2 linked regions of the Luteibacter rhizovicinus DSM 16549 genome follow. The protein of the gene in region 1 interacts with the protein of each later gene in a pairwise test. Links are inferred from orthologs where the notes say so. Each region holds a gene or a part of one and is shown on either strand. Other genes may lie near its edges.

Evidence for each region.
Region 2: the proteins of minD (region 1) and BJI69_RS16990 interact in binary tests that used the Bacillus subtilis proteins (3 or more experiments, as listed by UniProt). The link is inferred for Luteibacter rhizovicinus DSM 16549 from one-to-one orthologs.

What each region holds. Positions count from the first base shown.
Region 1 is NZ_CP017480.1:2,636,107-2,639,188, forward strand. What follows is about bases 104-2,865. They hold minD (septum site-determining protein MinD), read right to left. Parts: upstream 2,010-2,865; coding sequence 1,197-2,009; downstream 104-1,196. Other genes in these bases: BJI69_RS11890 (multidrug effflux MFS transporter), read left to right, coding at 104-207; BJI69_RS11895 (hypothetical protein), read right to left, coding at 449-928; minE (cell division topological specificity factor MinE), read right to left, coding at 925-1,194; minC (septum site-determining protein MinC), read right to left, coding at 2,044-2,817; BJI69_RS11915 (GNAT family N-acetyltransferase), read right to left, coding at 2,814-2,865. Outside these bases: more of BJI69_RS11890, read left to right, coding at 1-103; more of BJI69_RS11915, read right to left, coding at 2,866-3,082. UniProt on the Bacillus subtilis protein: ATPase required for the correct placement of the division site. Cell division inhibitors MinC and MinD act in concert to form an inhibitor capable of blocking formation of the polar Z ring septums.
Region 2 is NZ_CP017480.1:3,689,883-3,692,986, forward strand. Bases 49-2,832 are described here. They hold BJI69_RS16990 (P-loop NTPase family protein), read left to right. Parts: upstream 49-941; coding sequence 942-1,724; downstream 1,725-2,832. Other genes in these bases: BJI69_RS16985 (XrtA system polysaccharide chain length determinant), read left to right, coding at 49-940; BJI69_RS16995 (outer membrane beta-barrel protein), read left to right, coding at 1,788-2,832. Outside these bases: more of BJI69_RS16985, read left to right, coding at 1-48; more of BJI69_RS16995, read left to right, coding at 2,833-3,104. UniProt on the Bacillus subtilis protein: May be involved in the regulation of capsular polysaccharide biosynthesis. Autophosphorylates in vitro. Phosphorylates and activates in vitro two UDP-glucose dehydrogenases, YwqF and TuaD, as well as the DNA-binding proteins Ssb and SsbB.

The sequences.
Region 1 (3,082 bases):
ATCTTCACCGCCATCGTCGCCGGCGTACTCTCGCCGGCGCTATCGGGCAGCATGCTCACCCTGGCTATCGGCACGACCGTGATGTGCCTGATCGGCCTTGGCGCATGGCTGACTTATGGCACGCTCGAACGCCGTCGACTGGCACGTACGCAAGCCGCCGCCGCATCGAGCGTCGTCTCGCAGATCGAGCGCAACGAGCCGGGATAGAGGCTCGCCTTCGGCCTCGCGTTGGGCTCTTCCCCACGGTGAGGCGAATGGCCGGTAGAGCGCCAAGCGCGACGCTCGCGTGCAACGCAGATGTCGCGCCCACGCAATGCAGATCCCGCACCGGCGCAACGCAGATCTTGGGTAGGAGCCGACTGTGTCGGCGAACCCTCAGGGCATCGTGCAAACGAGTGAGGCCGGATAGTGATGAGGCGAGCCCGGGCCCGAGTCCGAACCGCGTGCCTCAGCCAATAGGCAATCCACGCTCGCGCAGGAAAGCCTGCGCTTCCGGAGCATCCTGTTCAAACCAGGCACGCGTGGAGCCAAGGCGATAGGTGTACCCCCAGCGGTCCATGTCCTCCATCAGGCGAGCAGAGCCGACCGACGGCAGTTCGCCGGCGAGGACGATCTGCAGGTAGCAGGTGGCGTCTTCTTCCTCGATCGAATCGGTAGCGTCGGTGTGTACGAGCGCGCGCTTGTCCTCGGGAAGCACGATGAGGTGGCAGGCTTCGTGGAGCAGCGAGTGCACAGGCGTGTCGGCGCGGGCGTAGACCGTCGTGCCGATGATGCCGGCCTCGGTGTCGCCCCAGAAACTACCGGGAATGGCTTCGCCGTCGGCGACCTCGATGAGCGTGAGGCCGTAACGGGCGAGGAGGGTGCGCGGTTCGTCGAAGCCGATGGCGCCGACGCGGAGGACCGCGTCGGCGGAATCGGGTGCGTTCATGCCGAGGTAGCAGGCTTGCCGTCGGGAAGGGCGACCGAGAGTTCGAGCACTTCGTGGCCGCTGTCGCGGTCGAGGGTGACGTTCACCGCGTCGACATCGACGTTGACGTACTTGCGGATGACTTCGAGCAGCTCGTTACGCAGCAGCGGCAGGTAGTCGGGGCCGCCGCGCGCCGAACGCTCCTGGGCCACGATGATGCGCAGCCGTTCCTTGGCCACGCCCGCACTCGCTTCGGGTTTGCGCTTCAGGAAATCGAGAATACCCATGCTCAACCTCCGAAGACGCGCTTGAGGAAGCCCTTCTTGACCGGCTCGATGAAACGCAGCGGAAGCTCGCGACCGAGGATGCGGGCGACCGTATCCTTGTAGGCGAGACCGGCGTTGGAGTCATCGTTGAGGATCACGGGAACGCCGGCGTTCGATGCCGCGAGCACGTTCTCCGATTCGGGAATCACACCGACGACGCTGATGCCGAGGATGTCCTCGACGTCCTTGACGCTGAGCATCTCGCCGGCTTCGACGCGATTGGGGTTGTAGCGCGTGAGCAGCAGGTGCTGCTTGATCGGCGTTTCGCCCTTTTCGGCGCGGCGGGTCTTGCTGGCGAGCAGGCCGAGGATGCGGTCGGAGTCGCGCACGGACGAGACTTCCGGGTTGACGACGACGACGGCGTGATCGGCGAAGTACATGGCCAGGTGCGCACCCTTCTCGATGCCGGCCGGCGAATCGCAGACGACGAAGTCGAAGCCTTCCTTGGTCAGCTCGTCGAGGACCTTCTCGACACCTTCCTGGGTGAGTGCGTCCTTGTCGCGCGTCTGCGACGCGGCGAGCACGAACAGCGTCTCGTGGCGCTTGTCCTTGATCAGGGCCTGCTTGAGCGTGGCTTCGCCATGTACGACGTTGACGAAGTCGTACACCACGCGCCGCTCGCAGCCCATGATGAGGTCCAGGTTGCGCAGGCCGACGTCGAAATCGATGACGGCGACTTTCTTGCCTTCGAGAGCAAGACCGGTGGCGAGGGAGGCGCTGGTGGTGGTCTTGCCGACTCCGCCCTTGCCGGAGGTGACGACGATGATTTCTGTCAAGAGATGTCTCCGCGAATAAGCGTGGGACCGCGCGTCACAGGCGCGCGATCATGAGTTTTCCATTATCGAGCCAGCATTGCACGGCCTGGCCCTCGAATTCCTTTGGCATGTCTTCGAACACGCGGTAATGCCCGGCGATCGCGACCAGTTCGGCGCGGAAGTCGGAGCAGAAGATGCGTGCGGATTCGTCGCCCTGCGCGCCAGCCATGGCGCGGCCGCGAAGGCTGCCGTAGATGTGGATCGAGCCATCGGCGATGACTTCCGCGCCATTGGCGACGGCGGCGGTGACGACGAGGTCGCGGTCACGCGCGTAGACCTGCTGGCCGGAGCGCACGGCGCTGCCGGTGTGGTGCTGGGCTGTCGTGCTGCTGCCCGGTTCATGGTCCTGGTCCATCGGGGCCATCGCGGCCACCGGTTCGCTGCGCGCCGGTGCAGCGGCACCCGGCGCGGTCGCGACCTGGCCGGGTTCGTACTGCGCGCGGAACTTGGCGATCAGCGGCAGGTTCATCCGTTCGGCGAGTGCTTCGGTCTCCGGCGTGCCATAGGCGATGCCGACCGGCAGCATGCCGGCGCTGCGAATGGCTTCGAGCAAGGCATCGACCATGCCGTCGTCGGGCAGCTTGGGCAGGTGCGAGAGATCGAGCACGACCGCCGCACGGGCGAACATCTGCGGTGCCGAGCGCACGCGGCGCTCGAGTTCCTCGACAAGGGCGGCGGCGTCCACGCGGCGAAGGCGCACGCAGGCAATGCCGACCTGGCCGAAACGGAGGTCGCAGGCGGCTTCGAGGGGTTCGGCGCGGGCGTTCATGCGCTCACCTTGGGGCCGTCGATGGGGCGCTGACGCTCGCTGAGCCAAGCCACCGCAGGCAGGCCGTCCTGCTCGATATAGCGCTCACGCACGAACGGGAAGCTCGGCAACTCACGGGCGAGCAGGCTCACCTTCGGGCCGGTCTCGCCCATCGTCTGCTGGCCGACTTCCTGGAAGCCCATGGTGCCGTGGAACAGCACGGTCTGGTCGTTACGTGGTTCGAGAAAAACTTCACAGGTCAAAAGCGGCACGCGTACCTCGGCAT
Region 2 (3,104 bases), 1.1 Mb from region 1 along the record:
CAACGCCGATGCGCGTCCGGGCAACGATGTGGAAACCAGCTCGCGAATCAGCCAGCTGCGTACGCAGATCGAAAACAATCGCATGGATTACATGCAGAAGCAGTCGCAAGCCGCGGCGCTCGCCTCGCAGATCAACGGCGAGTCCGAGGTCAACGCGGTGCAGACGGTGGGTGGCATCTATACGACGCAGCTGGGCGATCTGCAGGGCCAGCTGGACAAGCTGCTGCTCAACTACACCGACGACTACCCCGACGTGATCCGCCTGCGCCACCAGATCGAAGACGTCCGCAAGCAGGCACAGACGGCCGATGCGCAGCGCGCGGCAGGCGGCCCGATGCCGATCGATCATTCGACGACGATGAACCCGGTGTACCAGCAGATGCGTCTGCAGCTGTCCGCCGTCCGCGGCGATGCCGCCGCCAGCGCAGCCCGGGTGGGCGCCAGCGAATCCATGCTCCAGTCCGAACTCGAACGCAGCAAGCGTATTGCCAGTTCGGAAAATGTCATCGCCGAGCTCACCCGCGACTACAACGTCAATCGCGATGTCTACCAGGACCTCCTGAAACGTCGTGAGAACGCCCGCGTGTCGATGAACCTGGACGCCGAGCAGCGAGGCCTGACCTTCCTCGTGCAGAACCCGGCGGTCATGCCGCTGGTGCCGTCGGGCCTCCGCTTCATGCACTTCGGCCTGGCCGGGTTGGCGCTTTCCCTGGCTATCCCCTTCGGCCTGCTCTTCGCGGTGGCTCGCTTCGATCCACGCGTCCGCTCGGTCGGTCAGCTCGAGCGCGCGACGGGTTTCCCGGTACTCGCGTCGATTCCGTTCTACCCGACGCCACGTGACCGTCGGCGCGACCACCTGCAAAACATGGTGCTCGGCCTGATCGTCGCCGGCGTCGGTGCGGTGTACCTGCTGCTGTTCTGGATGAGGATGAAGGGCTGACATGAACAAAATGGCCGCGAACAACACCGAATTCAGCGACATGCTCTCCGACCATCATGGCGATCCCCACCACGGTGACGCGCATGCGACCCCCAACCACTCGATCGCGCGGATGCGTGAGGAGGCTGGCGCACTGGCGCCGATCGACTGCGAGCGCAAGCGCCTGATCCATCGCGAGGAGTCCGTGCGGCAGCAGTCGGATGCCTTCCGCGGTATCCGCACACGGCTGCTCGAGATGGCCGGCGAGAGCAACTTCATCACGCTCGTGGTGGCCGTGAGCCCACGTTCGGGCGGCAGCTTCGTCACCCGCAACCTGGCAGCGGCCTTCGCCTTCGACGAGGCCAAGACCAGCCTGTTGATGGACTGCAACCTGCGTTATCCGAACCAGCACAAGGCGTTGGGAATCGAGCCGCGGACCGGTGGGCTCATCGACTTCCTCGAACATCCCTCGCGCGGCATCGCGTCGATCATGTACCACACGGGGGTGCCGCGCCTGCGCCTGATTCCGGCGGGCAAATCGCGCGAAAACAGCGGCGAGTATTTCTCCTCGTTCCGGATGCGCGCGGTGCTCGACTCGCTGCGCTGTCGCTATCCCGACCGCTACCTCTTCCTCGATGGCCCACCGGTCAAGGGCTCGCCGGATGCACGCATCCTCGCGGATCTCGCCGACTTCGTCGTCATCGTCGCGGGCTATGGGCGGGACACGCCGGCCTCGATCAACCAGGCCGTCGCCAATTTCGATCCCGCCAAGCTCGCGGGCGTGGTTTTCAATCAGTCGCCGTAAGGACGACGCTCGCGTGGAACGACCGGCAGGCGTTCCACGGACACAGGGGCTAAGGGAGGGAACATGCCGGCATCGACAAGGCTCGCCCGTGCGATCGTGATCGGGCTCGCGTCGGCACCCACCATGGCGCTCGCGGGTACCTTCGACTACACGCTCTATGCAGGACTGGAACACAGCAACAATATCGCGTTGTCGTCCGATCGGCCGATCAGCGAGACCGTCTTCACCCCCGGCACGACCTTCCAGTACACCCAGTTCGGCTCGACCTTCCAGGCCAACGTGGCCGGTACGCTCGAGTACCGAAAGTACCTGCAAAACGATTTCGATTCGCAGACCCAGACCCAGTTGGCGGCCCAGGCCAACTGGACGGCGATACCCGAACGCCTGGACTTTTCCCTCGAGGACTATGCGGGTGTGCAGCCGGTGGATCAGCTGTCGGCGAATTCCCCGAATAACGAGCAGCAGACCAACGTCGTTCTGTTCGGACCGACCTTCCGCATGCGCTTCGGCGATGCCACGCGCGCCCAGGTGGAGCTGCGTTACATCGACAGCTACGCCTCGAAGGTGGACGAGTTCGATTCGACGCGTGGCCTTGCCGCGCTTCGGCTGTATCGCGATCTGAACCCGACCGACACACTGTCGGGCAATGTCGAGTTCCAGCGGGTGGACTTCGATAAGCAGCCCTCCAGCGAGAATTACGATCGCAAGGAGGCTTACCTGCGTTACACGAGCAACCTGGCGCATTTCGACGCGGACATCCTGCTCGGCGGCACGCGCCTGAGCTTCGACCAGGGCCGTAATGCGACTGCGCCGCTGGCGCGGATACAGATCGGCTGGCAGCCCTCGACCGAGAACTCGCTGAGCGTCGCGGGTATCTACCAGTACGCGGACGCCGCGCAAGACATCATCACGACCCCGGGACTGTTCGCCGCCAGCGGGGCCTCGGCCAATCGCACTGAAGCGATCGATCCTTTCGCGAACACGGGCGGACTCGGTCGCGGTTCGTCGACGGGCATCGGTGTCGGCAGCGCCGTCATCGGCTCGGACGTGTACAAGGAAAAACGCTTCGAGGCGACCTGGGTGTGGCAGCAGCCGCGCCTGGGCGTGACGGTATCGCCGTCATACAGCCAGCTTCGCTACCTCGATGACAACACCTTCAATCAGACCGGCAAGGGTGTCAGCGCCGGCGTGAGCTACCGACTCAAGCCGACACTCACGCTCACCGGGTTCGGGACTTACGACCGCACCAAGTACGACAGTTTCGACCGCACCGACAAGACCGTTCGCCTGGGCCTGGACCTGGGTCAGCAGGTGAATCGGCACTGGACCTGGCATGCGTCGGTGGCGCGCGAGCGCCGGACCAGCGACGCGGTGGGCCAG